Regions from separate parts of the Pseudarthrobacter humi genome, predicted to be linked through region 2. Evidence: riboswitches for the same ligand, from Rfam matches in the RefSeq annotation. Region 2 holds a riboswitch; each other region holds the start of a gene.
The links. A riboswitch is a leader RNA that binds a small molecule or an ion and turns the genes downstream of it on or off. The one in region 2 is predicted to bind S-adenosylmethionine.
Positions count from the first base shown of each region.

Region 1: it holds a riboswitch for S-adenosylmethionine, as region 2 does, so the genes downstream of both, NFC73_RS12940 (DUF1737 domain-containing protein) here and NFC73_RS02920 (aminotransferase class V-fold PLP-dependent enzyme) in region 2, are expected to answer to the same signal.
Region 3: it holds a riboswitch for S-adenosylmethionine, as region 2 does, so the genes downstream of both, metX (homoserine O-acetyltransferase MetX) here and NFC73_RS02920 (aminotransferase class V-fold PLP-dependent enzyme) in region 2, are expected to answer to the same signal.

Region 1 covers NZ_JANCLV010000008.1:65,044-75,309, forward strand. Annotated here, with positions in the region: gene NFC73_RS12930 (O-succinylhomoserine sulfhydrylase) at 1-1,115, opposite strand, end outside; gene NFC73_RS12935 (rhodanese-like domain-containing protein) at 1,112-1,525, opposite strand; gene NFC73_RS12940 (DUF1737 domain-containing protein) at 1,522-1,779, opposite strand; SAM riboswitch class IV at 1,793-1,908, opposite strand; gene NFC73_RS12945 (hypothetical protein) at 2,034-2,534, shown strand; gene NFC73_RS12950 (acetyl-CoA C-acetyltransferase) at 2,543-3,739, opposite strand; gene NFC73_RS12955 (GNAT family N-acetyltransferase) at 3,845-4,402, opposite strand; gene NFC73_RS12960 (pyridoxamine 5'-phosphate oxidase family protein) at 4,416-4,880, opposite strand; gene NFC73_RS12965 (NUDIX hydrolase) at 4,925-5,389, opposite strand; gene NFC73_RS12970 (aminodeoxychorismate lyase) at 5,454-6,395, opposite strand; gene cls (cardiolipin synthase) at 6,524-7,963, shown strand; gene NFC73_RS12980 (chorismate-binding protein) at 8,040-10,193, opposite strand; partial or broken gene NFC73_RS12985 (bile acid:sodium symporter family protein) at 10,190-10,266, opposite strand, start outside.
Region 2 covers NZ_JANCLV010000001.1:602,774-613,039, forward strand. Annotated here, with positions in the region: gene NFC73_RS02895 (hypothetical protein) at 1-65, opposite strand, end outside; gene NFC73_RS02900 (fluoride efflux transporter FluC) at 109-504, opposite strand; gene NFC73_RS02905 (fluoride efflux transporter FluC) at 504-938, opposite strand; gene NFC73_RS02910 (metal-dependent transcriptional regulator) at 939-1,652, opposite strand; gene NFC73_RS02915 (class I SAM-dependent methyltransferase) at 1,684-2,442, opposite strand; gene NFC73_RS02920 (aminotransferase class V-fold PLP-dependent enzyme) at 2,564-4,003, opposite strand; SAM riboswitch class IV at 4,039-4,152, opposite strand; gene hisN (histidinol-phosphatase) at 4,311-5,123, opposite strand; gene rsgA (ribosome small subunit-dependent GTPase A) at 5,176-6,291, opposite strand; gene aroA (3-phosphoshikimate 1-carboxyvinyltransferase) at 6,275-7,675, opposite strand; gene NFC73_RS02940 (DoxX family protein) at 7,682-8,218, opposite strand; gene NFC73_RS02945 (sigma-70 family RNA polymerase sigma factor) at 8,535-9,344, shown strand; gene rsrA (mycothiol system anti-sigma-R factor) at 9,341-9,601, shown strand; gene NFC73_RS20940 (50S ribosomal protein bL37) at 9,729-9,803, opposite strand; gene NFC73_RS02955 (PadR family transcriptional regulator) at 9,932-10,266, opposite strand, start outside.
Region 3 covers NZ_JANCLV010000002.1:165,906-176,171, forward strand. Annotated here, with positions in the region: gene NFC73_RS03825 (DMT family transporter) at 1-456, opposite strand, end outside; gene NFC73_RS03830 (RNA-binding S4 domain-containing protein) at 490-723, shown strand; gene NFC73_RS03835 (alpha/beta hydrolase) at 803-1,453, opposite strand; gene NFC73_RS03840 (SGNH/GDSL hydrolase family protein) at 1,549-2,397, shown strand; gene NFC73_RS03845 (winged helix DNA-binding domain-containing protein) at 2,418-3,647, shown strand; gene NFC73_RS03850 (hypothetical protein) at 3,661-4,191, shown strand; gene metX (homoserine O-acetyltransferase MetX) at 4,289-5,404, opposite strand; SAM riboswitch class IV at 5,417-5,531, opposite strand; gene NFC73_RS03860 (VOC family protein) at 5,740-6,378, shown strand; gene NFC73_RS03865 (CPBP family intramembrane glutamic endopeptidase) at 6,504-7,283, opposite strand; gene NFC73_RS03870 (histidine phosphatase family protein) at 7,432-8,112, shown strand; gene NFC73_RS03875 (DeoR/GlpR family DNA-binding transcription regulator) at 8,130-8,918, opposite strand; gene hutI (imidazolonepropionase) at 9,015-10,226, opposite strand; gene NFC73_RS03885 (NAD(P)/FAD-dependent oxidoreductase) at 10,239-10,266, opposite strand, start outside.

The DNA.
Region 1 (10,266 bases), on a different contig from region 2:
ATGGCTGCGCGGCCCTCGGGACCCATGGCTCGGTGCGTGGTGGTGGCCGGATGGGTGATGAGGGACTTGGCGTCGCCCAGGTTGTTGGAGATGTCGATGATCCGCAGGGCGTCCAGCAGCGCAAAGGCGGCGTCCTTGCCCGAGCGGCCGCCCGTCGTCGCAAGTTCCAGCGTGAGGACGGTGCCGCCGGCCTTCATCTGCTTGGCGGCGAGCTCGTACTGCGGGTGTGATTTCAGCAGCGGGTACCTGACCCAGCTGACGGCCGGCTGCTGTTCGAGCCATTCGGCAATCCGCAGTGCGGACGTGGACGAGTGGTTGACACGCAGCGCCATGGTCTCCAGGCCCTTGGTGAGCACCCAGGCGTTGAACGAGGAGAGAGCCGGTCCGGTGTGCCGCATGAGCTGCTTGACCGGGCCGTCGATGAATTCCTTGGTGCCCAGGATGGCACCGCCCAGGACGCGTCCCTGGCCGTCGATGTGCTTTGTGCCGGAGTACACAATCACGTCTGCGCCCAGCTGGCCGCAGCGCTGCAGGAGGGGAGTGGCAAAGACATTGTCGACGACGACAGTGGCCCCGGCGGCGTGCGCCAGCTCGCTGACCGCTGCGATGTCCACGATTTCCTGCATCGGGTTGGACGGGGATTCGAAGAACACTGCGGTGGTGGGCTCCGACAGGGCAACCCGCCATTGTTCGAGGTCCGGGCCGTCAACAAACACGGTTTCCACGCCCCAGCGCGGCAGGATCTCGTTCAGGATCACAAAGCAGGAGCCGAACAGCGATCGCGCGGCAACCACCCGGTCCCCGGCCGCCAGCAGGGCACCCAGGGCCGTGAACACCGCTGACATGCCCGACGCCGTCGCAAAGCACGCTTCGGTGCCCTCAAGCAGGCGGAGGCGTTCCTGGAAGGTGGCCACGGACGGGTTGCCGTACCGGGAGTAAACGAAGCGTTCGTCCTCGCCGGTGAAGGCGCGCTCGGCGGCGGCAGCGGACTCGTAGACGAAGCCCGAGTTCAGGAAGACCGGCTCCGTGGTCTCCTGGAAGTTGGTGCGGTCCAGGCCGCCGCGGACCGCCTGCGTCTCGGCGCTCCAGCCGGCGGCGTCCGGGTTGAACGTCATTTGGCTATTCCCAGGTTTGTGGGCAGGCCGCGGTTCTTCCAGCCGTTGACGGTGCGCTCGCCGTAGCGGTCCGGCTCGCCTTCGAAACCCTCCAGGACGTTGTAGGAGGTGAAGCCGGCCTGCGTCGCGGCGATGGCGGCGGCGATGGAGCGCTGGCCCGAGCGGCAGAGGAAGACCAGCTCCGTGCCGTCGTCCTCCGGTGCCTGCTGCGTCAGGTCGGTGATGAAATCCGGGTTGGGGATGCCGCCGGGGAACGTCCACGGGATGAACAGGGGATCGTTGTCCGTGGCCTTGGTGTCGGGGATGCCGATGTGGGCCCATTCGCCTTCGGTGCGGACATCCACCAGGATGGCGCCCCGTTCGAGTTTGGCCCAAGCCTGCTGCGGGGTGAGGTCTCCGGCGTAGCTCATGCGTGGCCCTCGCCGTCGAAATCGAGGTCATCCACGGCGGAGGCGACGGCGGCGTCAGCGGTGGCGATGGCCGACGGGAGGATGAGTGCCTGCGCAACAATCACAACGCCTCCGTTGGACGTCGCGGCCGGGCTGCCGTGCAGGACATACCCTTCGGCCAGGGCAGTGGAAATCCGTTCACAGAAAGACCTGTCATCCGGCCCTGTAATGAGCCGGTAGGACAGTTTTTCTTCAGGGGCGGGTGCGTCAGACACGACGGGACTCCTTCTTTCACGCTTGCAGCTCGAATGGGTCGATATGCCGAGTATTCACCTGAGGCACCCCGCCGCGAAAGGGAGGGTTGCCGACCGGCCAGTCAGGGCTTGGCGCCGGTTCTCATTACTCCCCAAAAACGTAACATCCGGCCCGCCCGGCCGCACCGCCGCCGTCGTCATGTTCCGTAATTATCGCGTTTTTCCGTGATCCCGCAGTGCTTCCGTAACGCCGGCGCCGACGGGACAATCGGGTCATGGGGAACATTTTTGGGCATGCCCTGACGGGCGCCTGGGCACGCGTTTTGGCTGTGGCGTTGTGCGCTGTGCCGGTGCTGGCGGGGGTGACAGGTTGCCGGAACGTTTTCGCGCCGCCGCCCTGCATGCCGCCGGAGTTTTCCGTCTCGCCTGCCGCCGCGAAACCCGGTGACCGGGTCACCGTCAGCGCCCCGGATACCACCTGCGATGCCCGCTACGGCACCGATGCGCAGGTCCAGGTGACGGTCACGGATGCGACCGGTACCGCGGTGCTGGAAGAGCTCGCTCCCATGTCCGACGACGGCGGCTTCACTTTCGTGTTCACCCTCCCGGCTGGCGCGGCTCCCGGGAAGGCCGGGGTCACCGCTTACCCGTACAACCTGGACTGGTGCGACGACACAGGGGTGAACAACCGGGCGGCCCAGGCGCCGGCGGAACTGGTCCGGGTTTCGTGCGCGGAACGCCTGGTGCCGCTGGTGATCCTTGGACCCGGAGCCTGAACCTGGCGTCAGGCTTTGAGGATCAGGGCGTCGCCCTGGCCGCCGCCGCCGCACAACGCAACCACGCCCGTCCCGCCGCCGCGCCGTTTCAGCGCGAGTGCCTGATGCAGGACCAGGCGGGCCCCCGAGGCGCCCACCGGGTGGCCCAAAGCGATGGCGCCGCCGTCGGCGTTGATCCTGTCGGCGTCGATCCCCAGGTCCGTGGCGGACTGCAGCACCACCGAGGCGAAGGCCTCGTTGATCTCAATGAGGTCCACGTCGTCAATGGTCAGCCCTTCGACTTTCAGCGCTCGCTCAATGGCGCGGGACGGCTGGGAATGCAGGGATCCGTCCGGTCCGGCGGTCTGGCCGTGGCTGCCGATTTCCGCGATCCAGCTGAGGCCGGCCGCTTCCGCAGCTGCCTTGCTGGCCACTACCACTGCGGCGGCGCCGTCCGACAGCGGGGAGGCAGAACCGGCGGTGATGGTGGCCGTCGGATCCTTGGAGAAGACGGGCTTCAGTGCCGCCAGCGCCTCGATGGTGGTGCCGGCCCGGATGCCTTCGTCGGCATCAATCACGACGGCGGGTCCCCGGCGCTGCGGGACCTCCACCGGAGCGATCTCCTCAGCCAGGATGCCGGCCGCCCGGGCGGCCTCCGCCCGCTGGTGCGAAAGGGCGGCGACGGCGTCCTGGTCCTCGCGGCTGATGCCCAGGCGGGCGTTCCCGGCGTCCGTGGCGGAGCCCATCAGTTCACCGGAGACCGGATCCTGCAGGCCGTCAAAGTTCAGCGAATCCAGCAGCGGCGCATCGCCGATGGCCACGCCGCCGCGAAGCCGGGGCAGCAGGTGCGGGGCGTTGGTCATGGATTCCTGGCCCGCCGCCACAATGAAATCAGCCTCGCCGGCCCGGATCATCCGGGCGGCATCGATCACGGCCGTCAGGCCGGACAGGCAGAGTTTGTTGATGGTCACGGTGGGCACGTCCCAGCCGATGCCGGCGGCGAGGCTGGCCTGCCGGGCGGGTCCCTGGCCAGCGCCCGCCTGGATAACCTGGCCCACGATCACGGCCTGGATCTGTTCCGGCGCCACCCCGGACCGTTCCAGTGCGTTCCGGATGGCGTGGGCACCCAGCTCGCTGGAGGTGAGCCCGGAGAGGCTGCCGCGGAACTTGCCGAAGGGGGTCCGTGCGCCGCCCAGGATGACGGGGGTGCGAGCGTCGTTGCTCATGGTCTGCCTTTCGGTTGCGGATTCAAGAGTGCTTGAGGCCAGCTTAGGCGAACCGTGATGGGCGGGTTAGGTGGCGCGGGCACCTTGGATTCGGCCGCGATCGGGTCAGCCGTGGAGGAGCAGTTGGTGGAGCAGGTGGTCCTGCCAGCGGCCGGCGATCTTCAGGTACTGCGGCGCCGCTCCGATTTCCCGAAACCCGGCGCGTGTGAGGATCTTGCGTGAGGGCTCATTGTGGAGCAGCGTTGCCGCCTGGACCCGGTGGAGGCCCAGTTCTGTCCGGGCATGATCCGTGGCGAAGCGGACGGCGGCAGCTCCGATGCCCCGCCGGTTGAGGCCGGAATCAACCCAGTACCCGAGGTTGGCGTTGAGGAACGGCCCCCGGACGATGCCGGTAAGGGTGACGGCGCCGACGATGTACGCCGGATCGTCGCGGTTCACCAGCACCCACGGAACTTCCTGGCCCACGGAATGCTGGGCGAGCTTGGCCCGGATGATGTCCAGCTGATGCCTGGGGGTGAAAAAGGCTTCGTCCCGCTCCGGTTCCCACGCAGCGAGGTGCTGGCGGTTCCGGAGGTAGGCCTTGCTCAGGCCGGCCGCATCGCTCCGCCGCAGCAGCCGGATCCGGACCCCCGGGAGGAGCGGAGCCGGGGCCTCGCTGTCCACAAGCTCTCCCGCGCTACTCGAAGGAAGCACGACGGCGGTCCGACAACCGCGTGTTCCAAACGTCCGGTTTGGCAACCTGGAAGCGGCGGCCGGTCAGTGCGAGCGGGGTTAGCCGGATGTAGTAGTCCTTGGGTCCGGGCTGCCAGGGCTCCAGATGGAGCGCGTCGACGGCGTCCTTGTCGGCCTGTGCCTCGATCACTTCGGTGTCTCCGCGCGCAACCACACTCCAGGCCACCTCCGTGCGGGGATCGTATCCATCGATCTCCAGCGCCGCGGGACGGTCTGCCTTGGCGCCCCACAGTTTGGTGCCGCCGGCGCTGCGGAAGACGATGCTCCTGCGGTCCAGGACGTAGTTGACCGGAAAGATCTCCGGATGGCCGTCCACTACAAGGGCCAGGCGCCCCAGTGTGTCCACGGCAAGTAATTCCCAGCATTCGTCGAACGTCAATTTGTTGGTCGGCTGCGTGTGAGAGTTCATGCACCAAACCATACGGACCTGCGGGACGGACCAACAGGGTATTGTCACAATCCAACATGCTCCAGCAGGGCGTCCAGGAGGGGAAGCTGGCCCTTGACCAGCTTGCTGCGGGCCTCGGATTCGGTCACCCACCGGGCGTCGTCCACCTCGGGAAATTCCTGGATGACGCCGGATCCTTTGGGCCACTCCAGCGGGAACGTGTTGCTCACAATCCGTTCGGGCTGGAAGTCAGACTCAGCGGCGAACACCGTGATGATCTTTCCCGACGGTTGCCGGAACGCGCCCAGCTCAAAGTAGGCAACAGCTGGCGGCGGCGTGCCGATCTCCTCGTCAAACTCGCGCAGCGCGGCGAGCAGGGGTTCCTCGTCGGGAAGGTACTCGCCCTTGGGAACCGACCAGGACTGGGTTTGTTTGCGGGCCCAGAACGGTCCGCCCATGTGCGCTATCCACACTTCCAGCCCGCCTGCTCCCTTCCGGTACAGAAGGATCCCTGCGCTGCGAACCGCCATGGCTTAAAGCCTCCCTGCTGAACTTCGGAAAACTACGGGATCCGGAACTGCTGAACCCCGGAAACTACTGGATCCCGGCAAGCAATGCGTTGAGTTCGGCCGTCAGCTGCTTCTGCACCGCGGGCGTCCCGACTTCCTTGCCGTCGATGTGGTTCACCGGCGCGAGCAGTCTGATGCTGGAAATCAGCCACACGGCGTCGGCGTCCAGCAGGTCCCGCGGTTCCAGCGGCCCGTAGCCGAGCTCCCAGCCGGCTGCCTTGGCTGCCGCGAACAGGGCCCCCTGGGAGGTCCCGGGGAGGATCCCGCTGTCCAGCTGCGGGGTGATGAGGCGGCGCACCGTCCTGGTGGCGCCGGCGCCGTCGTCGGAGGTTTCCAGATGTGCCAGCAGCACAGTGGACGTGGGGCCTTCCAGGACCCGGCCGTCGGAGGAGGTGAAGATGACGTCGTCGGCGCCCTGTTTGTGGGCGTACCGCAGGGCGGCCATGTTCGTGGCATAGGACAGGGTCTTGGCGCCGAGCAGCAGCCACGGGGCCCGCTCGGCCGCGTCGCTGTCGTAGCCGCGGTCCAGGAGGATGACGTCGATGCCGGTTTCCCGCTGGCGGCGTCCGAGGGCGCCTACCGGGGAGACCTGAACCCAGCACGTGGGGGACCCTGTGCCTTCCGGGCCGCGGGTGACCACGAGTTTCACCACCAGCTCGTCCTCGGCGGGCGACGGCGCGGGGTGCTGCGTGCGGTGCGCCGCGAGGCCCGTGGCGATCGCCGCCCGCCACGCATCCTGCGCCGGAATCACCAGGTCCAGGGCATCCGCCGACCCGCCGAGCCGGTCCAGATGCGCCTGCAGCTTCCGCACCGCGCCGCCCACCGCAAGCATGGATTCGAACACGCCGTCGCCTCGGGTGGCGCCCTGGTCCGTGGCCATCAGCTGGGGCTGCGAAGCGTCGGCCAGCCGGCCGTCCGGGAATGCAGGGTCAAGGAAAACGAGCACCACGGGCGCAGGAGAAGTCATGGCTCCAGCTTAGTAGGGCCGGCCGCGGCTAAACTGTGGGCATTGCCCCGCCGGAACCGGTCCGCGGGTGCGCGCAATCCGGGGGTATTCCAGTGCTGTGGCCAGTTTCGCTTGTCGGTACCGCGCCGATGTGGGTGGTGGTGGTGCTCAGCATTGCAGACCTGGTCATCCGGGTGCTGGCCATCGGTATTATCCCCGGCAACAGGCGTCCCACCACGGCCATGGCCTGGCTGCTGGGCATCTTCTTCATACCGTTCCTGGGCCTGGTCCTGTTCCTGCTGTTCGGAAACTTCAAGCTCTCCAGCCGCCGCCGCCAGCAGCAGGAGGTCATCAATACCCGGGTGCGGTCCGGCATCTCGGCGCTCGCCGACGTCGTCAGCGAATATGAAGGGCCCGAATGGGTGACGTCCGCCGGGGAACTGAACCGGCGGCTCGGCTCCCTTCCCATGGTGGACGGCAATTCCGTGGACCTTCTTCCCGGCTACCCGGACTCGATCCTGGCCATGACCCAGGCCGTCCGCAGAGCCAAGACGTTCGTCAACGCCGAGTTCTACATCATGAGCACGGACCACATCACCGATGACCTGCTGACCGCCCTGGAGGAGGCCGCCGAGCGGGGCGTGGAAGTGCGCGTGCTGTTTGACCACATCGGCACGCTCCGCGTCAAGGGTTACCGCGACCTGCTCAAACGGCTGCGGGCGGGAAAGATCCAGTGGAAGCGCATGCTCCCGGTGCTGCCCATCCACGGACAATGGCGCCGCCCGGACCTGCGGAACCACCGCAAAATCATGGTGGTGGACGGCGAACTCGCCTTCACGGGCTCGCAAAACCTGATCGAGCCTTCCTACAACAATCCCAAGCACCGCAAGGCCGGCCGCGAATGGGTGGAGCTAATGGCCTGCCTGCGCGGACCGATCGTCACCACGCTCAACGTGGTGTTCGCCACGGACTGGCTGAGCGAAACCGACGAGTCCCTGGAACACCAGCTGCGGCTCCCGGACAACCCCGCACCGGGCAACGTGACGGCCCAGGTGGTGCCCAGCGGACCCGGGTTCAGCACCGAAAACAACCTGCGGCTCTTCAACACCCTGATCTACTCAGCCCAGCACCGGATCTCCATCTGCAGCCCGTATTTCGTGCCCGATGACTCGCTGCTCTACGCCATCACCACCGCAGCCCAGCGGGGCGTGGACGTGGAGCTGTTCGTCTCCGAAAAGGGCGATCAGTTCCTGGTCCACCACGCCCAGCGCTCCTACTACGAGGCGCTGCTGGAGGCCGGCGTCCGGATCTACCTCTACAAGGCGCCCTTTGTGCTGCACGCCAAGCACTTCACCATCGACGACGAAGTGGCCGTCCTGGGCTCCAGCAACATGGACATGCGCTCCTTCTCGCTGAACATGGAGGTCTCGGTGATGCTGCTCGGCGCGGAAACCGTGAACAACATGCGCGCGGTCGAAGACACATACCGCGACATTTCCAACGAGCTCATACTCGAGGACTGGGTGACGCGTCCCCTCGCGGCCCGGTATGTCGACAACGTCGCCAGGCTGACCGCGACGCTCCAGTAACCCTTGGAGTTTTTGTCCAGATAATGGGGCTTTTAGGGGTGTTTATCCCGCAGTATCTGGACAAAAACTCCGAGGGTCAGGCGGTGGGAAAGTCCGCACCCAGCGCGGACAGCACACCGTGCGCCTTCACACGGATTTCGTCGTACTCCTCGTCAGGTACCGAGTCGGCAGTGATGGCGCCGCCGACGCCGAGGCTGAGTTCCGCCGTCGACTCTTGTTCGCCGCCGTCCCCGGCCACCGCCGTGGTTACCAGGGTGCGGATCGCCACCGCCAGGTCCGTGGCCCCGTTGAGCGAAAAGTAGCCGATTGCGCCCGAATACAGGCCGCGCGGACCCTCCTCCAACCGGTCCAGGATGGCCATGGTGCTGATTTTCGGGGCGCCGGTCATGGAGCCGGCCGGGAAACAGGCGGCCACCGCCTCGGCCCGCGGCGAGCCGGGCAGGAGCCGCGCGTCGATGGTGCTGACCATCTGGTGCACCGTGGCGTAGCTTTCGATCTCGCACAGCCTGCTGACCGTCACCGACCCGGGCTCCGCGAAGTGGCTGAGGTCGTTCCGCAGCAGGTCCACAATCATGATGTTTTCCGCGCGGTCCTTCAGCGAGGTAACCAGGTCCTCCCGCAACTGCCTGTCACGTTCCGGATCAGCACCCCGGCGGCGGGTGCCCTTGATCGGTTCGGCGCGCATGCCGCCGTCGGACGTTATCCGCAGGAACCGCTCCGGCGACGTGCTGGCCACGGTCAGCCCGCCGAACCGCAGGTAGCTGGCGAACGGCGCGGGATTTTTCCACCGCAGCGCGAGGTACGTGTGCCACGGGGCCGCCTCGGCGGCGGGCAGCCGGGCCGTGAGCGTGGTGGTCAGGCACACCTCGTAGGAGTTTCCCTCATGGATTTCGTGCTGCGCGGCGGCGATTTTGGCCAGGTAGGAGGGCTCCGTGTCGCGGCTGCTGAACGCGGGCCTCACGGGACGGACGACGCCGTTGCTGCCGCCGGCGTGCGTACGCTGGTCCCCTGGTGTCGCGGCGGGGGCGCCAGCGACAGCGGCAGAGGCAGCGACGGCGGCGCGGGCGTGGGTCAGCCAGCGGTCGGCGTCGGGCGCCTCCAGGGCAAGGAGCCAAGCCGTTCCTTCCACGTGGTCCAAAACGACGGCCCGGCCCGCGAAGATCAGGGCCGCGTCAGGAGTCGGCGCCGCCACGTCCGTTCCGCCGGTCTCTCGCTTGAGCTCATAGCCCAGGCAGCCCAGCCAGCCCAGGGTGAAGTCACCCGGGTAGCCATCCGGCGTGCGGACCGCCCGGCGTCCCCAGACCGTGTCCAGCCAGCGGAAGAACGGTCCCGGTACGCGCGCCGTGGCGGAGCCTGCCGTGATGACGCTTTTGCCGGACCGGTGCGTGACGGACTGGCCGTACGTCCCGCCGTCGTCCGCCAGGATGCTGAAGCGGCTGCGCGCGGTGGCGGGCGACGGCTCCGGAAGGGGGCCTGCGGGTGCGCCGGGGGATGCGCTGGCGGAGGAATCTGGGTTGGGTGAGTCCGCGTTGGAGGAGTCCAGCCAGACGGCATTGGCCGAGCCGCCGTAGAGGTTCTCGAAGAGGGCCGCGGCGTCCGGCCTGGCGTCCAGCCGTTCTGCGCGCAGCCTGAGGCCGCGGCGGGCAGCAAGCTCGGGAACAAGCGCCGGTCCGAGAGCGGGCAGGTACGCGAGGGCCTGCATCACATCAGCGGTGGCGGAGCCGTCGGCGTTGTTGAGGACGCGGATATCGGCTTCCTGGGGGACGTCGTCGGCGGCGAGCCAGGCCTCCTCCTGCTCAGCCCACTGGTCCCAAAACGGCTCATAGGTGCCGCCGTCGCGGTCCAGGGCACGCTTCCGGCGGATGTCGTCCGGCGAGTCAGCCCAGATGACAGCGCTGAGCAGGGGCCGGGCGACCGCCGCCGCCGCCCCCACTCCCTCAACGATCACGATCTCGGCGGGCAGCGTGACACGGGTGTCGCCGTCGTAATGCCTTTCCCAGTCCCAGCTGGTCCAGGTGGCGGGCTCGGCGCGGCTCAACGGCGTGAGCACCGTGGAAACGTAGCGCTCGATGCCCGCGGTGAGGCCGTTCCAGCCCGGGTAGATGTCCTCCAGGTGGAAGAGCGCGACTTTGTGGTGGTTCCGCAGCTGCGCGGCCAGTTCGATGGCGAGAGTGGTTTTCCCTGCGCCGGATCGCCCGTCAATGGCGATGATCACAGGTGCAGGGGTCATGAAATAGAGCGTACCTGCTGCTGCATCAGCTGCTGGGCGTCCTGCAGCGGTCGCCGCGCGAGCCATGCTGCCA
Region 2 (10,266 bases):
CCATGGCGCTGGGCCATTTCCATCGGTACATCTAGGGCAATTGCCGCGTCGCGTCTGCTAATCATCAGAGTCAACGATACGGGACCGGGACAAACCAATTTGAGTCCCTTACGACGCCAGTGCGATGCCCACAGCCGCCGCGGCAAATCCGGCGGCCAGGTTGGCGCCGATGTTCAGGGCGGCGGCACCGAACCGCGACTCGCTCAGGAGCCGCACCGTGGCGGTGGTCCAGGAGCTGAACGTGGTGAGCCCGCCCGCCAGGCCCGTGGCCACAGCGGTCTGCCACTCGGGGGCAAGGCCGAGCCGTCCGGTCATGCCGACGGAGAGTCCGATGATCAGGCACCCGGTGACGTTGACGGTGAGCGTGGCCCACGGCCAGTGCCGCGGCCTACCGCTCGGGCTGAGGGCTGTTCGGAGCCCCTCGCGGTGGGCGAACCAGCTGTCGACGGCGAAGCGCAGCAGGGCGCCCGCCATGCCGAACACTCCCACCAGGACCGCGCCCATCACGGCGCTGTCCCCGCCCGGTCGCCCTGCAGCCGGTCGGTGAGCAGCCGTCCGGTCCGCCAGCCACCGGCCGCACCGCCCAGTCCCAGCAGCAGGGACAGCCCCAGGTAGGCCATCCACACTGGATGTTCGCCGGCCCTGGACAGCTGGTCACTCGAGAAAACGACTGCTGAGAACGTGGTGAACGAGCCCAGGAATCCGGGCGCCAGGCCGGCGCGGAGCCAGAATGCCGTCTGCGGCCGCGCCATCCACACCGTGGTGAGGGCAGCCAGCACAAAACTTCCGGTGACGTTGATTCCCAGGGTGGTCCAGGGCATTGCCCCCACGGTTTCCGGAAACGCGAGTCCCAGCCCGTACCGGAGTTCCGTTCCGGCCAGGCCGCCTGCCGCCACGGCCAGCCAGGCCCGCCAGTGCGGCACGTGGGCGTTCGTCATTCAGCGGCCGCTGAGGGTGCAGCCGGTGTGGGGATGGTCACTGTGGACCCAGAGCGCTGCGGTGACTTCCTCCGCGAGATCGTAGTCCCGCTTCCTGCCGGCGTTGCTGATCCGCACCACCAGCGCTCCGCCAAACGGTTTACGGCCCACAACCTCCACCTCGTCGTCGAGGTCAATTTCCTCGGCCGAAAGATACCGCAGAAGATCAGGGTTCTCGTCGCTGATGCGGGTGATCCGGCCGGTGTGTCCGGGATCGAGTTCGCCGAGCAGATGAGCTTCTGGCAGCAGCACCGTGCCGTCCGCGGAGGGGATCGGGTCGCCGTGCGGGTCGCGTTGCGGGTTGCCCAGCTTTGCCGACATGCGCTCAATAAACGTGTCCGACACCGCGTGCTCCAGCAGTTCGGCTTCGTCGTGGACTTCATCCCAGCTGTAACCGAGCTCCTGCACCAGGTAGGTCTCAATGAGCCGGTGCCGGCGCACCATGGACAATGCCAGCCGGACCCCGGAGTCTGTAAGGGTGATGGCGCTGTACGGCTTGTGGTCCACCAGGCCCTGGTCCTTAAGCTTGCGGACCATCTCCGAGACCGAGGAATTGGCCACCCCCAGGCGCTGCGCGAGCTGGGAAGACGTGATGGGTTTGTCCTGCCACTCCGTGAAGCCGTAGATGACCTTGACGTAGTCCTCGATCGAGGAGGAGGGCGCGCTGGTCTTCACGTTTCCAAGCCTACCCGGTGGTTAGGGCCCGTCATGCCTTCGTGGCCCGCCACGTCAACGTCAGGTACGGCAGGCTGATCTCCTCGTCGGCGGTGTGTCCCAGGTGTTCGTGCAGGTACCAGTCGAGGTTGGCGAGGACCTTGCCGCGCGTGGCTTCACCGGCGCGCAGGTAGTAGCTGCGGGACTTCGTCAGTTCCATGATGTCCGCCGTGCTGAGGCTGTCTTCCCAACGGGTCACATGGCTCTCGAGGCCTTCAAACTCCGGCCCCACCACCGGACGGAACCCGGGCTTGTAGACGTCGCCCGCGTGCATTATGCGGGACAGCCGGTGCACCCACGGAACGGACGTGTCCAGCTGGTTCCAGATCAGCCCCAGCGTTCCGCCGGGCCGCAGGATCCGCGCCAGTTCGGTGCTCGCCGGCAGCGGATCGCACCAGTGCCAGGCCTGCGCCACGCTTACGACGTCGAACGAGGAGTCGGCGAGGCCGGTGGCCTCTGCAGTCCCCTGCGTCGCGTCCGCCGCCGCGTAGAGGGCCCGCAGCTGTTCGAGCATGTCCGGCGACGGATCCACGGCGGAAACGGCCAGGCTGCGTTCCAGTAGAAGCGCGGTGAACTTGCCGGTTCCGGCGCCCACGTCCACGGCGTCCGTGGCCCCGGCAGGGATCAGCCACTCCGCTGAGTCGGCAGGGTAGCCAGGGCGTACGCGCTGGTAGTGTTCGCCGCCGTCCTGGAAACTCTGTCCGAGTTCCAGGCGGCGTCCGTGCTCAAGCCTGGGGCCACCCCGTGCCACGTGCGGCCTCCTTCAACTGTGCCCATCGGTATCCCTCGAATTTACCGCATGGGCCGCAGCCAATGGGTCAGACGGCAGTCAGGCGGCAGCCAGGTCAGGAACCAGGGGAGGAAAGCGTCAGTCAGTCGTCAAGGCACGGAGCCGCGCCGGCGGTGCCAGGCGTGTTGGGAGCCCAGTGAGGGTACGTGCGGGAGTCGTTGGCCGGAACCCAGCGGCCCGCGTCCACCACATAGTCCCAGCCCAGGCCGGTCCGGCGGAGTTGCTCCAGGCCGGCAAGGAGCCGCTGGACATCCTCCAGTCGGGAGCCCACGCCGAAGCTGGCCCGCAGGGAACCGGAGGGAAGGCCAAGGCGCTTGAGCAGCGGATGCGCGCAGAAGCGGCCGTCCCTGAGGCCAACGCCATGCTCGGCCGACAGGTACGCGGCCACGAGCCCGGCGTCGTACCCTGCCACGGAGAAGTTCACCACGCCGATGGTGCCCGTTTCGGCGTCCGTGTCGGAGAAGATCTGGTGCACGGTCACGCCGTCGATCTTCCCGAGCCCTTCGACCAGGAATGACCTGATGGCTGCCTCGTGGGCGTGCCAGCGGTCGTGGTCCAGGGACGCGATGACCTGGGTGGCGCGGGCCAGTGTGGCCGCGCCGAGGACGTTGGGGGAGCCGCCCTCGTGCCGGGCCGGGCCGGTGGCCCAGCTGACGCCGTCGAGCCGGGCCTCGCGGACGGCCCCGCCGCCGGCCAGGTGGGGAGTTCCGGCGTCGAGCCAGTCGGTGCGGCCGACGAGGACGCCAGAGCCGAAGGGCGCGTAGAGCTTGTGCCCGGAGAAGGCGAGGTAGTCGACGTCGTCGGTGCTGATATTGATGCGCCGGTGCGGCGCCAGCTGCGCGGCGTCAACCACGATCCGCGCCCCGTACTCATGGGCGAGGGCGGCCAGGGCCCTGATCGGGAGGATCTCGCCGGTGACGTTGGAGGCGCCCGTGACCGCGAGGAGGCTGACGTTGCGCTGCTCAAGTTCGGCGCGGAGGACCTCGAGGGTCCCCACGATGGTGTCCGCGGCGACGACGCTGCGGTGCGGGACTCCCTGCCACGGCAGGAGGTTGGCGTGGTGTTCGATGTCCAGGTACAGGACATCGCCATTGGGCCGCCCGTCTGTCGCCGGCAGGCAACCCGCCAGCAGGTTCAGCGAGTCGGTGGTGTTCCGGGTGAAGATGACGGAGTCGTCCGGGCGTCCGCCCACAAAGTCACGCACGATGTCCCGGGCGTTCTCATAGACGGAGGTGCTGATCTGCGATGCGTAGCCGGCGCCGCGATGGACGCTGGCGTAGAACGGCAGGATCTCGTTGAGGTAGGCCGACACCACCGAGAGGGCGGGAGCGGATGCGCCGTAGTCCAGGTTTGCGTACCGGATGTGGCCGCCCTGGATCAGCGGTGCCTGGATTTCCGCGCCGGTGACGGCAGAGAGGGGGCGGCCGGCAATGACGGCGGCATCGTTGAACAGCGCAGCGGCCTTGGCGGGGGCGGCGTTGTCGGGAGAAACAGTGTTGGGGGAGACTGTGGCAGTTGTCACGGAGACCTCACTCTAAAAGGACTCCCGGTAACGGGAACCCGCGCTTGCCGTGTCCGTTCCGGACCGGCCTGGTCGTCACCCGGGGCACCCCACCGCGAATGGAGGGTTGCCGGCCAGCAAACCGGGGTTTAGCGCTGGCACTCGTGACCTGTTAAGAAGCGTAGAACATCTGCCGCTGCAGAAAGGAAGCCCGGCCCAATGTTAAGGACTTTGTTACGCGCGGTGGAGGAGCGGCTCATTTGTCGAAGATACGACGGCGGACGCCCCCTTGAGGAGGCGTCCGCCGTCGATAATTCGAAGAAAGCGCCTAGAGGAGGTCGTCCAGATTCGGGTTCAGACGCTTGAGCACTTCTGAGTGCAGGATGGAGTTCGTGGCCAGGGCGTTGCCGCCGAACGGCCCGTCCTGTCCCTCCAAAGAGGTGAACCGCCCGCCGGCTTCCACCACGATGGGCACCAGGGCAGCCATATCGTACAAGTTCAGTTCGGGCTCGCAGGCGATGTCCACGGAACCTTCGGCCACCATGCAGTAGGACCAGAAATCGCCGTAGGCGCGCGTGCGCCACACGTCCTCGGTCAGGCCCAGGAATTCATCCAGGTTGCCGCGTTCCTTCCAGCCGCCCAGGCTGGAGTAGGACAGGGAAGCATCCGAAAGTTTGGAGACGTCCGAGACGCGGAGCCGCGTTGCGGCGGCAAGGGACTTGCCCATGTACGCGCCGGAACCCTTGGCGGCCCACCAGCGCTTGCCCAGGGCGGGCGCACTGACCACTCCCACCACGGGTTCGCCTTCGTCCACGAGGGCGATCAGGGTGGCCCACACCGGGACGCCGCGGACAAAGTTCTTGGTGCCGTCGATGGGATCAATGATCCAGCGGCGGGAGCCATGGCCCGAACTGCCGAACTCCTCGCCCAGCACGGCGTCGCGCGGACGCGAGCGGGACAGTTGGCCACGGATGGCTTCCTCCGCGGACTTGTCCGCGTCCGTTACCGGCGTCAGGTCCGGCTTGGTCTCGATGCGGAGGTCCAGTGCCTTGAAGCGGCTCATGGTCTGGTCATCCACGGAATCTGCCAGCACATGGGCAAGGCGCAAGTCATCGTTGTAGCTCGAAGCGGGTTGGATCATGGTTCCAAACTACCGTCTCAGGGCCGCGGTGTTGGGGACATCGGCGTTCCGTCTAGCCGATGCTGCCCAGTTCCTTGGTTTCCTGGCCCACCAGGCGGGGATCCGTGCCCAGCAGCCGCCGCAGGGACGCGAGCCGGGCCGGGCCGGTGGGGCCCGCCTGGCCGGCGGACACCCAGGCGTCCACCCCGCAGTTGACGGCCGCGGTGTTGTGCTTGCAGCCACGCTCGCAGGCATCCGTACCCGGCTCCAGGTCCGGGAAGGACCGCAGGATCCGGTCTGGGTCCACATGGGCCAGGCCGAACGAACGGATGCCAGGGGTGTCGATGATCCAGCTTCCGGCGGGAGCTCCGGTCAGCTTCAGGGCAAGGGCCGACGACGACGTGTGGCGGCCGCGGCCGGTCACCGCGTTCACACCACCGGTGGCCCGTTCGGCCCCGGTGAGCGCATTGACCATGGTGGACTTGCCCACGCCGGAATGACCCAGCATCACCGAGACCTTGCCCTCCAGGTACGCGCGCAGCTGCGAAACCGCGTCACTGTCCAGGCGGGCAGAAAGGCCGTCGTCGGAGCGGGCATCGATACCTGAGGCTTCGGAGTCCGACGTGCGGCTGATGATCACGGGGAAGTCCAGGTGCTCATAGTTGGACAGCAGTTCCGCCGGATCCTTGACGTCCGCCTTGGTGACGAGCAGCAGCGGCTCAATGCCGGCGTCGTAAGCGGCCACGAGGGCGCGGTCGATGAAGCCCGTGCGCGGCTCCGGGTTTGCGGCGGCCACCACCACCACCAGCTGATCTGCGTTGGCCACCACCGCACGCTCGATCGGATCAGTGTCATCGGCGCTGCGGCGCAGCAGGGTCCTGCGGTCCTGGATCCGGACCAGGCGGGCCAGCGTGTCGGGTTCCCCGGAGACATCTCCAACGAGGGAGACGAAGTCGCCGGCAACCACGGGGGAGCGGCGGAGTTCGCGGGCCCTGGCTGCGATGATGATCCGCTCGTCGCCCGAGTCTTCGCCGACGACGGCGGTGTACCGGCCGCGGTCCACCGTGATGATGCGGCCCGTGACGGCGTCGTCGTGGCTGGGGCGGTCCTTCGTGCGCGGCCGGGAGCCCTTCTTGCTGGGCCGGATCCGGACGTCCGACTCGTCCCAGGAATCAGTGCTGCGTGCCACCAGCGGGACCTTCCACGCGCTTGTCGGCGGCAGCGCCCTGGGCCAGCATGTCGGCCCACATCTGCGGGAATTCCGGCATGGTCTTGGCCGTGGTGGCGATGTCCTGGACTTCGATCCCAGGCACCGCGAGGCCGAGGATGGCGCCGGCGGTGGCCATCCTGTGGTCCGCGTAGCTGTGGACGACGCCGGCGTGCAGCTTAGCCGGGCGGATCACCAGGCCGTCGCTGGTCTCCTCCGCGTCGCCGCCTAGGCGGTTGATTTCGGTGACCAGCGCGGCCAGCCGGTCCGTCTCGTGGCCGCGAAGGTGCGCGATGCCGGTCAGCCGTGAAGGTCCGCTGGCCAGGGCGCAGAGGGCCGCCACGGTAGGGGCGAGTTCGCTGGTTTCGTCAAAATCCGCACCCTTGATCTCCGGCCCGCCCGTGACGGTCAGGACGCCGTCAGCCAGGCTGACGTCCGCGCCCATATCCGCCAGGATGCTGCGCCAGAGGTCTCCCACCTGGGTGGTGCCGGCGGGCCAGTCCGGGATCCGGACGGTGCCGCCGGAGGCCAGCGCGGCGGCCAGGAACGGGCCGGCGTTGGAGAGGTCCTGCTCAATGCGCTGGTCAAAGGCGCGGATGGGCCCCGGTGCCACCACCCAGTGGTTGGGCACGGAATCGTCAACCGATACACCGACGCCGCGGAGTACGGCAACGGTCATATTGATGTGGTCCAGGCTCGGCACCGGTTTGCCCACGTGCTCCAGGTGGAGTCCGTCGGTAAACCTGGCGCCGACCAGCAGGAGGGCCGAGACGAACTGTGACGACGCACTGGCATCGATCACCAGGTGGCCGCCCCGGACTTCCCCGGTGCCTGCCACGGTGAACGGCAGCGACGAGGGGGTCCCGCCGTCGTCCGCGGTCAGGGCCACCCCGAGAGCTTTCAGGGCCTCGATGATGGTGCCCATGGGGCGCTTCCGGGCGTGGGGGTCGCCGTCGAACACGCTCACGCCGTTGCGCAACGCCGCAAGCGGCGGAACAAAACGCATCACCGTTCCGGCGAGGCCGCAGTCAATGTGCGTCGTTGACGACGGCGCCGCCTGGCTCAGGGGCATGACCTCCAGGTCCGGCCCGAACGCGCCGTCGCCGGGCACCTCCGTGATGGTGGCTCCCAACTGGCGGAGGGCGTCAATCATCAACGCAGAGTCCCGGGAATGCAGGGGGGCGCGGAGGCGGGACGGCCCGTCGGCCAGCGCGGCCAGCACCAGGAACCGGTTGGTCAGGGATTTTGAACCCGGCACCGTGACGGTGGCGTTGATGGGCCTGCTGGCGAAGGGGGCCGGCCAGTGCGGAACGGTGCCGGTGGAGCTGTGTGAGTCGGTGGCTGCGGGCGGGGTGGAACCGGTCATCCGTCCTTACGCCCCCGTTGCGTGTTCGACGGCACGGCGCACGGCCTTGTCTGCCTTGTGAAGCTTTTTGCCGGTGGTCTTGCGGGCGCCGGCGGCGCTCTTCCGGGCGTCCGCGGCGAGGTGCTCGGCACGCCAGGCCAGGCCCGGCTTGCCGGCGGTGTCCACCGAGGCCAGCAGTGCGCCGCCGCTGAGGGAAATGTTCTTGAGCAGCTGGTTTCGGCGGGCCTCGCGGCCTTCCTTGGTGCTGATGTCTGCGCTGCGCCATTCCACAAAGGTGTTCAGGAGCGAGATGACTGTCAGCAGTGTTGCCGAGAGGCGGCTGAACTTGCCCAGGCCGAACAGCACGCCGGCACCCACCTGCGTTCCGCCGATCACCCGTGCCAGCATCTTTTCGTCGGCCTGGAACGGCAGCGACGCGGCCGCCTTCTGCAGGAGCGGCGAGAGCTGGGTGGCGGTGTCATCGGCGTTCTTCAGCTTGTCCAGTCCGGCGACGACGAAACTGGAGGCCAGCATGGGGCGGGCGAGAGTACGGACAAAGGACATGGGTTTCCTCCTGGCTGGACGAACCGCACCGGATGCGGCGGAGTCCGTTCTAGTCTTGCACTTTTGGGGAATATTTGCCTGCCGCCAGCGGTTATGGTTTGCGGGTCCGCCGAACACCGGACGAATTGACTCACCATGGATTGCCCGGCAGGTATTTGCCTGGAACACCATGGCCTGACACAGACTGGAGTTGCCCTTGAGGTTACTGAAGGACGGGACGGAGCCCGCCGGACACGTAGCACTGCAGACCCTGGAATCCGATCCTCCGGAGTACGGAAGGCTGCGCGCCAAGGCCGTCACAGTAGACTTGAACGCAATGAGCACCCTGGATCCGGCCCTCGAGGCCATGTATGAGGCCTCCGAGCGAGACGCCAAAACAAGCGGCGAAGCCGATGCCAGCAGCGACGCTCCGGCAGGGAGTGACTCGCAGCCTGCAGACGCGCAGCCTGCAGGGGATGTCCCTGTGCAGGCTGAGCCTGCGCCTGCCGAGCAACCCGTGGATGTCGCCACCGAATCAGCGGAAGAGCGCCGGGTCCGTTTTGAGCGTGATGCTATGCAGTACGTGGACCAGCTCTACTCGGCCGCCATGCGGATGGCCAGGAACCCCGCGGATGCGGAAGACCTGGTCCAGGAGGCCTACACCAAGGCGTTTTCCGCGTTCCATCAGTACAAGCCGGGAACCAACCTTAAGGCGTGGCTCTACCGGATCCTGACCAACACGTACATCAACCTCTACCGGAAGCGGCAGCGCGAACCGCTGCAGTCGAACTCGGACACCATCGAGGACTGGCAGCTGGCCAGGGCGGAGTCGCATACGTCCCGCGGCCTGCGCTCGGCCGAGGCTGAGGCGCTGGACCACCTGCCGGACTCGGACGTCAAACGGGCGCTGCAGGCCATTCCCGAGGAGTTCCGGCTGGCGGTGTACTTCGCCGATGTCGAAGGCTTCGCGTACAAGGAGATCTCGGACATCATGAACACGCCGATCGGGACAGTGATGTCCCGGTTGCACCGCGGCCGGAAAATGTTGCGGGACATGCTGGCGGACTATGCCGCCGAACGAGGATTCAAAGGCGCCGTCGAATCACAGGACACGGCCGCGACCACAAAACAGGAGAACAGGAAATGAGCGACTGCCAGGGATTGGGCGACTGCGATGACGCCCGGATGCAACGCATCTACGAATACCTCGACGGGGCGTTGACCCGCGAGGACATCACGGAAATCAAGACCCATCTTGATGAGTGCCCTGAGTGCACGGAGGAGTATGACCTGGAGTGCGTGATCCGCAACCTGGTGAAGCGCTCGTGCACCGAGGCCGCTCCCGAAAACCTGAAGAACGCCATCCTGGACCGGATCCACTCCATCCGCCCGGTGGACGCCTGACACTAGCGGTAGCCGTCTGAAGGGACATCTGACCGCGTGGGCGTGAAAGACCAGTGCAAAGACGAAGGACCCCGGAAGCCGTGTGGCTTCCGGGGTCCTTCGCTTAAACCGTTTTCCAAGCTTTAGCTTAGGCGTTGGGGCGCTTCCCGTGGTTCGCGCCGCCACGCTTACGGTCACGACGTTTACGTGCACGCTTGCTCATAGCTGGCCTCCTTAAATGTTGGTACTCAAAAGAGCTGCCCCCAAGTCTCCCACACCATGGGACACGCCGCGAAACCGGAACGGGCTGTGACTGGGGGCAACGCCGATCCGGCGGCTCGGCCGCGCAGCTCAGCCGGGCAGCGAGTTGCGGATGGAGATGCGCGCCTGGTCCAGCACGGTCCTGACAGTTTCCAGCGTGACGGCGCTGATCGGTTGCCGGGTGGCCTGCAGCCGCAGTTCCACGCGCAGGTCATCCCGGAAGGCCTGCAGCAGCATCTCCGCTTCCTTCAGCTCCCGGAACCCTTCCGAGGTCAGGCGGCCGGCTTTCCTGAAATCGGCGGCCCGTGCCGTGGAACGGGCCGCCTCTGCGGTGGCCGCCAGGTCTGCCCGCAACCCGCGCATGTTGGCGCGGATATCCGCCCGCAGGTTGTCCGCCAGGCGGCGGACGGAAGCGGAAATGTCGT
Region 3 (10,266 bases), on a different contig from region 2:
GGCGATGGTGAGGACGCAGCCTGTGATCCGGATGCCGGTCACCGGCTTCTTGCCCGCGGGGCCGATCCCCAGCCGGTCCACCAGCAGGCCGCTCACGGTCTGGCCGGTCACGGTGGCCACGGTGAACAGGGCCACGCCCAGGAGGCCAACGGTGAAGGTCTGGGCAAAGACAAAGAGTGCCCCGATCCCGCCGGCCAGGACATACACGGGCGGGAAGGCGCGGCTGCGGACGGCGGGGATGATCCTGGCCAGGCCGGCGCGCCCGCGCGGAAGGGCCAGGGAAATCAGGATCATCAGGACCAGACCAGTGCTGAAGCTCACCACCGCCGCGGCGATCCCGTCATTGAGCCGGGCCCCAAGTGCGCCGTTGATCCGGCCCTGGACCGGAATGGCCAGTCCCGCGCCGACGGCCAGCGGGAGCCCCGCGAACCGCGACAGCCGTGGGGTGTGGGTCATTGGATTCACCTTACGTCAGGCATTATTGCTTGTATGAGCAACCAGGACATTCAAGAGATCCCCATCCGCGACAGCATGATCCGCCTTGGCCAGCTCCTGAAGCTCGCCAGCCTGGTGGAGGACGGCGTGGAAGCCGCCGAGCTGATCAAGAACGGACTCGTCAAGGTTAACGGCGAGATCGACGACCGCCGCGGACGCCAGCTGCACAACGGCGACACTGTCACGGTCAACGGGCAGACCGTGCAGGTTGTGGCACCGGAGGCCTGATCTAACAGGCCTGGCTCAGCTCAGCCGGTGAAGGCAGCGTAAGCGGCCGGCGCACTGTGCCGCCGGCCGCCGTCGTACGCTATTTGTTCAGCACCTCGTGCGTCAGGAACTCGGAGACGTGCCCGATTTCCTGCTGGTTGATGCCGTGCCACATGCCCGTGTAGAGCACTTTGGTGAGCTTGACGTGCCCGCGCACCCAGCCCATGGTGTACTCGATCTTGTCGGGCGTGATCACAGGGTCCTGCTGGTCCCGGCCCCAGAAGAGCGGCACCGTACCGTCCAGTTCGCCATCCTTGAACGTGGGGTCCCCGTCCGCGTTGACCACAAAACCGGAAAGCCCGACGACGGCGGCGTAGTCAGCGGGGCGCTGCCGGAGCAACGTGGTGGCCATCGCCATTCCCATGGAGAATCCGAGCAGCGTGACCGTCGGGTGGTTGGCCTTGACGGTATCAATCCAGTCCTGCACGTATGCGGCTGCGGCCTTGACCGCGTCCAGGGTGTATTCGATGGAGTCCGTCAAGGGGAACCACATAAACCCAGGGCCCGTGGGCAGGGGCGCCCGGAGTGAGGCGACCACAAAATCTTCGGGAAGCATATCCGCCAGGCTCAGCAGGTCCTGTTCGTTGGCGCCGTAGCCGTGCAGCAGCACCAGCAGCGGCTTTCCGGCGCGCTGGTCCTCCGGCCGGGACCACAGAACAACGGGGGCGGGAAATACTTGGGCGTCAGTCATGGTTTCCATTCTTACAGTTACCCGGCGGTAACTACCTACGGTGGCGTAGCTTGTGAGCAAGGAGGCAGGATAGGACCGTGAATGAAGCAAAAGCCATGCAGAGCCCGCCCAGGGCCCCGGAAGCCCACCCCTGGACCCGCTATGTAGCGATGGGAGATTCGTTCACCGAGGGTATCGGCGACCCCGACCCCACAAGCCCAGGCGGCTTCCGCGGCTGGGCGGACCGGGTGGCCGAGGAACTGGGCCGGGGCCAGGCCGACTTCGCCTATGCCAACCTGGCCGTCCGCGGCCGGCTGCTGCAGCAGATCGTGGACCAGCAGCTCGCTCCATGCCTGGCGCTGAAGCCGGACCTGATAACCCTTTCCGCCGGCGGCAACGATCTCATCAGGCCCGGCGGCGACCCCGACGCCCTCGCCGAAAAACTTGATTCAGTGGTCCAGATCCTGGCCATGGGCGGCGCCACGGTGGTGCTGTTCAACGGCCCGGATACCGGTTCCTCGGTCCTGGGAAGGATCCGCAGCAAGGTGGCCATCTACAACGAGAACCTCCGCACAGTGGCCGCCCGCCATGACGCCATCATCGCCGACATGTGGTCGCTCAAGCAGCTGAACGATCCGCAGATGTGGGACGAGGACCGCCTGCATTTTTCGCCGCTGGGACACCACACCATCGCTGCCATGGTGCTGGATTCGCTGAACGTGGACCACACGCTTGAGCCGCTCCGGCCCAAGCCCCTGCCCGCCCGCACGTGGCGGGCAGCCCGCTCCGAGGACCTCGTGTGGGCCCGCGAGTACTTTGTCCCGTGGGTGGTGCGGCGGCTGCGCCACCGCTCCTCCGGCGACGGAATCACCGCAAAACGCCCGACGCCGGGACCCGTGTTCGGCCCGGGCGTTCCGTTAGGTTCCGGCGAGGGGCCGCTGGGCACCACCGACGCCCGGCGCTAGCGGCGTGAGCGGCGGACTGCATGAGCCAGGGACAGCTCCCCCGGACAGGCATGGAGCCGGATGAGGTGGTGCGTCGGCGGCTTCACGCCCAACGGCTGCGCGGGCCCGGCCTGGGCTCCCCGGAGGACGCCGTCCGGCACCTGCTGGCGGTCCAGGCGCAGGAGTTTCCCTACGCCCGCTGGAGCCTGGCGCAACGGGCCAGGCTTGGAGCTGCCGTCCGGGACCCGTCTCATCGTGTTGCTGCCGAGGCTGCGGTGGCCACTGCCGCGGTGGTGGAGGAGGCGGTGTCCGACGGGCGCATCCTGCGCACCCATATCCTGCGGCCCACCTGGCATTTTGTGCACCGCGAGGATCTTCGCTGGCTGACGGCCTTGTCGGCGCCGCGGCTTCACCAGGGCAACGCGGGCATGTACCGGCAGAGCGGGATTGATGCAGCCGCCGCTGAACGGAGCGGGCAGGTCCTGGCCGAAGCCGTCCGGGGCGGGCAGCACCTGACCCGGGAACAGCTGGCCGCGCGGCTGCAGGACGAAGGGTTCGCGGCCACCGGGGTCGGGCTGGCCTACCTGATCATGCACGCCGAGGTCAGCGGGATCCTGGCCAGCGGGTCACCGGTGCGCAGTGCTGGCGGTGCCCTGAAGCAGACCTACGCGCTTTTTGACGAGCGTGTGCCTCCCGGCCCGGCCATGCCGCCCGCCCGGACCGAAGCGCTCAGCGAACTCGTCCGGCGCTACTTCACCAGCCGCGGCCCGGCCACGGTCAAGGACTGCGCCGATTGGTCCGGGCTCACCATGGCCGACGTGCGGCTCGGCGTTCAACAGTCCCTGGCGGCAGCCCCCGAAACGCTGGCAACGTTGGTGATTGACGGCGTCGCGCATTATTTCGACGCTGCTGCGGACGGCGGCGCCGGGCAGGCGCCCGGACAGGCAGCCGGACCGCGGATCGACCTGATCCAGTGCTACGACGAATACGTGATGGGCTATTCGGCAACGCGGCACTATCTGGGTGGTACCGCTCCGGCTTTCCCGGTTGCCGGGGCGCCGATTCATGTGGTCCTGCTGGACGGGCGGATGGCCGGCTCCTGGCGGCACACCATGTTCGCCGGCCGTTGTGAGCTGGATATCAGGCTTTTCGCTGCCGCGGGACCGGCTGCGGAGGACGCCGTGCAGGATGCAGTGGACCGGTATGGAGCCTTCCTGGGAGTCCCCGCAGTACGTGTGGGCTCCGGGGATAAGCTGGAGGGACACATATGAGAGGCGCTACACCGTGAACAGCTTGTTTTTCTGGATCATCATTCTGTCGTTCGTGGTACCGATGGCCATGCGGATGTACCGGAAATCCGTGAACAAACGGAACCAGGAGCAGAGCTTTTCCGGGCGCTACCCCGAGCAGTTTCCAGGCGGCGGGCAGTACCCGGGCAGCGATCAGTATCCGGGGCCGCAGAACAAACAGCCCCGTGACGGCTACACACAGCAGGATTACATGAGCGGCGGCTTCCGGCAGATCATGAGCCCGCAGCCCCTGCCGCCGAGCCAGCCGTTGCCGCCCATGCAGCCGATTCCTTCTGCGGATCAGCAGTTCCCGCCCTACGGTCAGCCGCAACCCAACGGCCAGCCGGTGCCGGAGCAGCGCGCGGAGGCGCCGCAGCAGCCTGCCGCCCCCGCTATTCCCCTGCCGCCGTCGGGCCCGCAGGGATACCGTGCCCGGAAGCTGGCCGAACTCGACCAGCAGTACAGCAACGGCGAGCTGGCCATGGAGGACTACATGAAGCGCCGCTCCGACATCATGAACGGCTGATCGCTTAGTCAGCGCGAGAGGACACTTGAGGCCCCGATTCCGGGGGCTCAAGTGTCCTCTCGCGCTGATGTCCAGGGGCTCGAGTTGCCCCTGGCGCTTAGATGAGGAACGTGTCTCGGAGCTGGACGCCAAGCTGGCCGATCTCGGTCAGGAAGCCGTCGTGGCCGATCGGGGCCTCAATAACGTGCACGTCCACGTCGCCCGGGAGCGCGTTAGCCAGTTCACGGGACTGGGACGGGAAGTACAGCCGGTCGCTGTCCACCGCAGCCACGAAGAACCTGGCGGTGGCCCGGCCCAAGGCCTCGTTCAGCGAGCCCCGCCCGCGGCAGACGTCGTGGCTCATCAGGGCGTCGGTGATGGCGATGTAGCTGTTGGCATCAAAGCGCCGCACCAGCTTCCTGCCCTGGTGGTCCAGGTAGCTTTCCACCTGGTAGCGGCCCCGCTCCCCCAGCGCTGCCGCCTGGAACGGCGATTCCGGGTGCTGGGCTGAACGTCCGAAGCGGCCATGGAACTCCTCGGCGGAGCGGTAGGTGATGTGGGCGATGCGCCGTGCCAGGGCCAGGCCGTCCTCCGGCAGCGGACCGCCGTAGTAGTCGCCGTCGTTGAAATTGCTGTCCTGGCGGATGGCGAGCGTCTGCGCCTGGGCGAACGCGATCTGTTCGGCGGTGCTGGCGGCACCGATGGAGATAACGGCGCACCGCTGAACCCGTTCCGGGTAGGTGACCGCCCATTCCAGAGCCCGCGCGCCGCCCATGGAACCGCCCAGCACGGCGTACCAGCTCGGGATGCCCAACTGGTCAGCCAGCCTGGCCTCCGCCGCCGTGGTGTCCCGCAGCGTGACCAAAGGGAATCGGGACCCCCACGGTTTGCCGTCCGGGGCAACCGAGGACGGCCCGGTGGAGCCGTAGCAGCCGCCCACGATGTTGATGGAGACCACAAAGAACCTGTCCGTGTCCACCGGCGCACCGGGTCCGGCCAGCTGTTCCCACCAGCCGGGCTCGTCACTGTCGCCGCGGGTCACGTGCGTGCTTCCGGTCAGGGCATGCTCAATCAGGACGGCGTTGGAGCCGTCCGCGTTGAGGGTTCCCCACGTTTCATAGCCGAGGGTGACTTCCGGGAGGTAACCACCAGCTTCGAGCTCGAGTCCGCCGATGCTGGCGTACCGGACCACCCCGTTTCCGGGTGCTGCAGTACGGGAAATCGTAATCGTCATGGACGGACCTTTTCTATGCGCTTGCCCACCGTCAATTGACCGGCAGGCCAGGTCCTCACCCGGGGCACCCCACCACAAAAGAGGGTTGCCGGCCAGCAAGCCGGGGCTGTCGCTGGCACTCATGACCTGCTTCGAGTGTACGAACAGCACCGGTCTATTGCTAAGCGTGTGACTGGTTATGACTTCGCTGGAGCCCTTCTGCGGCCGGCTGGCCGCGTCCATGCCAAGGTCCGCCGCGCCCTTGGCCGCCCGGAAATGTCCACTCGTGACGCAACGGAAATCCGGTAAGGCTACCCTTAGCTGAGAGCCGGATCACAAAGTGCCAAGATGATGGCATGCGCATGGATCACGTCTCTTACGCCTGTGAACAAGATGGCCTCGTTGCCACCACCGAACGAATTTCGTCCGCCCTCGGCGTTGAAGCCGTGAAGGGTGGCGTGCACCCCCGGTTTGGAACCCGGAACATGATTATTCCCCTCGCCGGCCATAAATACCTGGAAGTCGTGGAGGTCCTGAACCACCCGGCATCGGACAAGGCGCCCTTCGGGCAGGCTGTCCGAGCGCGATCCGAAGCCGGCGGCGGCTGGATGGGCTGGTGCGTCGAAGTGGACGACCTCGCTCCGTTCGAAGAGCGCCTGGGCCGTGCCGCCGTCAACGGCAACCGCAAGTTCCCGGATGGCCGCGAGCTGGTCTGGAAGCAGATCGGCATCCTGGGCCTGATCGCGGACCCCCAGGTCCCGTACATGCTCAAGTGGGAGGGCGATCCCGCCCTGCACCCGTCCAACGCCTATGAGAGCAACGTCAAGATGAGCTGCCTGACCATAGCCGGTTCCGCCGAACGTGTGACGGAGTGGCTGGGCGAACCCGTCGAGAAGCCGCTGGAGGATGTGGCCGTTGACTGGGTGGCTCCGCACGGAACTCCGGGCATCCTGTCCGTAACCTTCGAAACCGCTACGGGAGCAGTCACCATCTGATTGCACGTTCAATAGCTTCGGCCGCCATCAGCGGGTGCCAATGATGCCACCCACCGATGGCGGCCGAATCCTTTTAAGCAGGACCCGTTTCAGTTCACCTGTATGGCACGGGAACCACGGCCGTCTTACCCCAGGCCCACAGCCCGGCCAAAGAGGCTGAAGCCAACGAAGGCAACAATGTCCAGCAGCGCATGCGCGATGACCAGCGGCATAATCCGCTTGGTTTTTGTGTAGAGCCAGGCAAAGACCACACCCATCACTGCATTGCCGATGAACGGCCCGAAGCCTTGGTAAAGGTGGTAGCTGCCGCGGAGCATCGAGCTGGTGAAGATGGCCAGGGGCATGCTCCAGCCGAACTTGCCGAAACGGTCCAGGAGGTAGCCCACCACGATGACTTCCTCCACGACGGCGTGCCGCAGTGCGGACAGGACCAGGACGGGAACCGTCCACCAGTACGAGTCGAGTGCGCTGGGGATGATGGCGGTGGTGATCCCCAGGGCACGTCCCGCGGCGTAGAGGCCCAGCGAAGGGATTCCAATCACCGCCGCGAGGCCAAAGCCCTGCAGCAGGTCACGGCCCGGCCGGGCGAAGTTGAACCCCAGCTTCCGGAAGGCGGACCCTCCCTGGGCGCTCAAGCCGGAACCGGATTGCCGCTGGTCCGTGAGGAAGTAGATAACCAGCAGCACTGGTACGAGGGCGAAAATGATGTCCAGCAGTTGGTAGGTGAGGTCGAAGTATTCGCGGGGGCTCTGTGACCGGTTCAGCGTGGACGTGCCTTCGGCCAGCGGGGCCCGGGTCATCTTGTCCAGCAGCTGCACCACCGAGTAGACGGCGGACTGCCCCAGGGACAGACCCAGGACAATCCAGACTTCAATCCGCAGCCGACGGCGGGAGGGAACCAACATGGTTCCATCTTGCCTGTAGTTTCTGGTTCTTCGCTGATTGGAGGGGTGGCCAGCTCGCCGGGGCTGACCAAAGTGAGAGAGCGTCCGCCAAAAACGCACCAAAAGTGGGAGAGCGTCCTTGCGGCAGCAGCACCTATGCTTGGGGCCTATGAGCGCGCCAGGGAAAATCTTCATGATCCGGCACGGCCAGTCCGCGGCCAATGTCGATACGTCCATCTACAACAGGGTCCCGGACTACCGGATTCCGTTGACTCCCCTGGGCCTGGCGCAGGCCACGGCGGCCGGCGAACGGATCCGCCGCGAGCTGGACGGCCGGCAGGTTTGCGTCTACGTCTCCCCGTACCTGCGGGCTTACCAGACCCTGGAGGCACTCAACCTCGGCAATCTCACGGAGCGGGTGATCGAAGAGCCGCGCCTCCGTGAGCAGGACTGGGCCAACTTCCAGATCACCGGCGACATCGAGGACCAGAAGGAACTCCGCAATGCCTACGGCCATTTCTTCTACCGGTTCAGGGAAGGCGAATCCGGCTCCGACGTCTACGACCGGATCTCCTCCTTTATGGAGACACTGTACCGGCACTGGTCCAAACCGGACTACGCCCCCAACACCCTGCTGGTGACCCATGGGCTCACCATGCGTCTGTTCTGCATGCGCTGGTTTCACTGGTCGGTGGAGTATTTCGAATCGCTCAACAACCCGGACAATGCCGCGGTGCGGACCCTCCTGCGCACCGACCTCGGCAAGTACGAACTCGACATTCCGTTCAGCCAATGGGTGGACCGCCGGGTCGACGAGACCGTCCTGAATGCGCCGCCGGTGATCTTCTAGGGGGTGTTGCTGCTCGCCTAGTGTGGGGCCACGATCACTTCGGTGCCATTGGCTTCGAATGCGGCCTTGTCCTCGGCGGAGATCCCGGAGTCAGTGATCAGGCGGGTGAACGCGTACCCGTCCATGGTGGCGAAGGCTCTGACGCCCACCTTGGAGGAGTCGGCCAGCACGTAAGAGATCCGGGCCCGGCTGGCCAGCAGGGCATTCACGGAGGCTTCGCCCTCCCCCGTGTTGGTGGGGCCGACCTCGGGGTCGATGCCGTTCACGCCGATGAAGGCGATGTCCATGACCACCTTCTGCATGATGATGTCCGTGTATGGGCCCACGAGTTCGTACGAGCGGGGGTTCAGGATGCCGCCGGTCACCATGACTTTGATGTTGGGGCGGACCGCCAACTGCGCAGCGATGTTGATGGCGTTGGTGACCACGGTCAGGGTGGACTGGTGGCCGGGAGCGTTGAGGTCCTCGCGGGTGGCAAGGATCTGAGCCAGGGCCGTGCTGGTGGTGCCGCCGCAGAGACCGATCACAGCGCCGGGAAAAATCAGAGCCGAGGCGGCCTGGGCGATCTGCTCCTTGGCGTCGGCGTGGTCATCACGGTTGTACCGCCCGGGGAGGTCGTAGGCCAGGGCGCCGGTGGTGGCCCCGCCCCGGGTGCGGGTCAGCAGCCGCCTTTTGGCCAGGCTGTCCAGGTCCCGCCGTGCCGTGGCCGGGGAGACCGCCAGCTGCGAGACAATCTCCTCCACCTCCACCTGGCCGGTCTTGGCGAGGATGTCCAGGATGGCCGTCAGGCGGTCAGTGCGGGTCATGGGGGCCTCTCAGCGAGCAATCAGTCACCAAATATGACGTTATCTGATCATAACAGGCACAAATGATCACATCGCAATCACAAAGTGTGGCCCTACTTAGCGTGCCCGCACACCGGCCCGCCACACGGCGTACGTGAGCGGCATGCCCGGGCGGTACGCGAGATGCGTTGCCGAGGGGGCGTTGAGCATGTGTAGGTCGGCCCGGTGACCGACGGCGAGCGAACCCACCGCCCGTACGCCGTCGGCGTCGTGCCCTACCTCCCGGTGCAGCGCCAGCGCTCCGCCATAGGTTGCGGCCCGCACCGCTTCGTGGACGCTCAGGCGCATCTGCAGCACGGCGGTAGCCACGTTGAACGCCATGGAACTGGTGTAGGAGGTACCCGGATTGCAGTTGGAGGCCAGCGCCACCTGCACTCCGGCATCCAGGAGTTCACGCCCGGGGGCCAGCGGCTGCCGGGTGGAAAGATCGCACGCGGGGAGGCAGGTTGCCACAGTGCCCCGGACCCCCGTGCCGCTGTCAGCGTTCCAGCCGGACCAGCTTTCCGCGAGCGCCGCCACGTCACGGGCCGATAGGTAGTTCACGTGGTCCACGCTGGCTGCCCCGAGTTCCACCGCCAGCTGCACGCCGGGACCTTCGCCGAGCTGGTTGCCGTGGACCCGGATGCCCAGCCCTGCGGCGCGGCACGCCTCCAGCACACGGCGGGACTGCTCCGCAGTGAAGGCGCCTTCCTCGCAGAACACGTCCGCCCACCGGACGTACGGCCGGACGGCGTCAAGCATGGGCCCGCAGACGAGATCGGTATAGGCCTCCGCGTCGGCGCCAGCGGGGACCAGGTGGGCGCCCAGGTAGGTGACTTCGTCAGCGACCGTGGAGGCGATCCGGGCGCTTCGGGCCTCGTGTTCAACGTCCAGCCCGTACCCCGTCTTGGTTTCGAGGTAGGTAGTGCCCTGCGACACGGCCTCGGAAACCCGCGCCATCGCCAGCCGGGTGAGGTCGAAATCGGAAGCCCGCCGGGTGGCGTTCATGGTGACGGCGATGCCGCCGGCCGAATACGACTCCCCGGCCATCCGCGCCTCGAACTCCGCTGTGCGGTCGCCGGCGAAGACCAGGTGTGTGTGCGAATCCACCCAGCCCGGCAACACGGCCCGGCCGCCGGCGTCCACGGCGTCGTCGGCCGCCGGCGCATCCGCGGCGGAACCGAGCCAGGCGATCCGTTCGCCCTCGACCACCACGGCGGCATTCTTAAGGACGCGGTGTTCCAGGTCCTGGGTCATCAGCTCGGCGATGTTGGTGATCAGGGTGCTCATGGGTTCCATTGTTCAGCGCCGGACGGACCAGCGGGTGGCG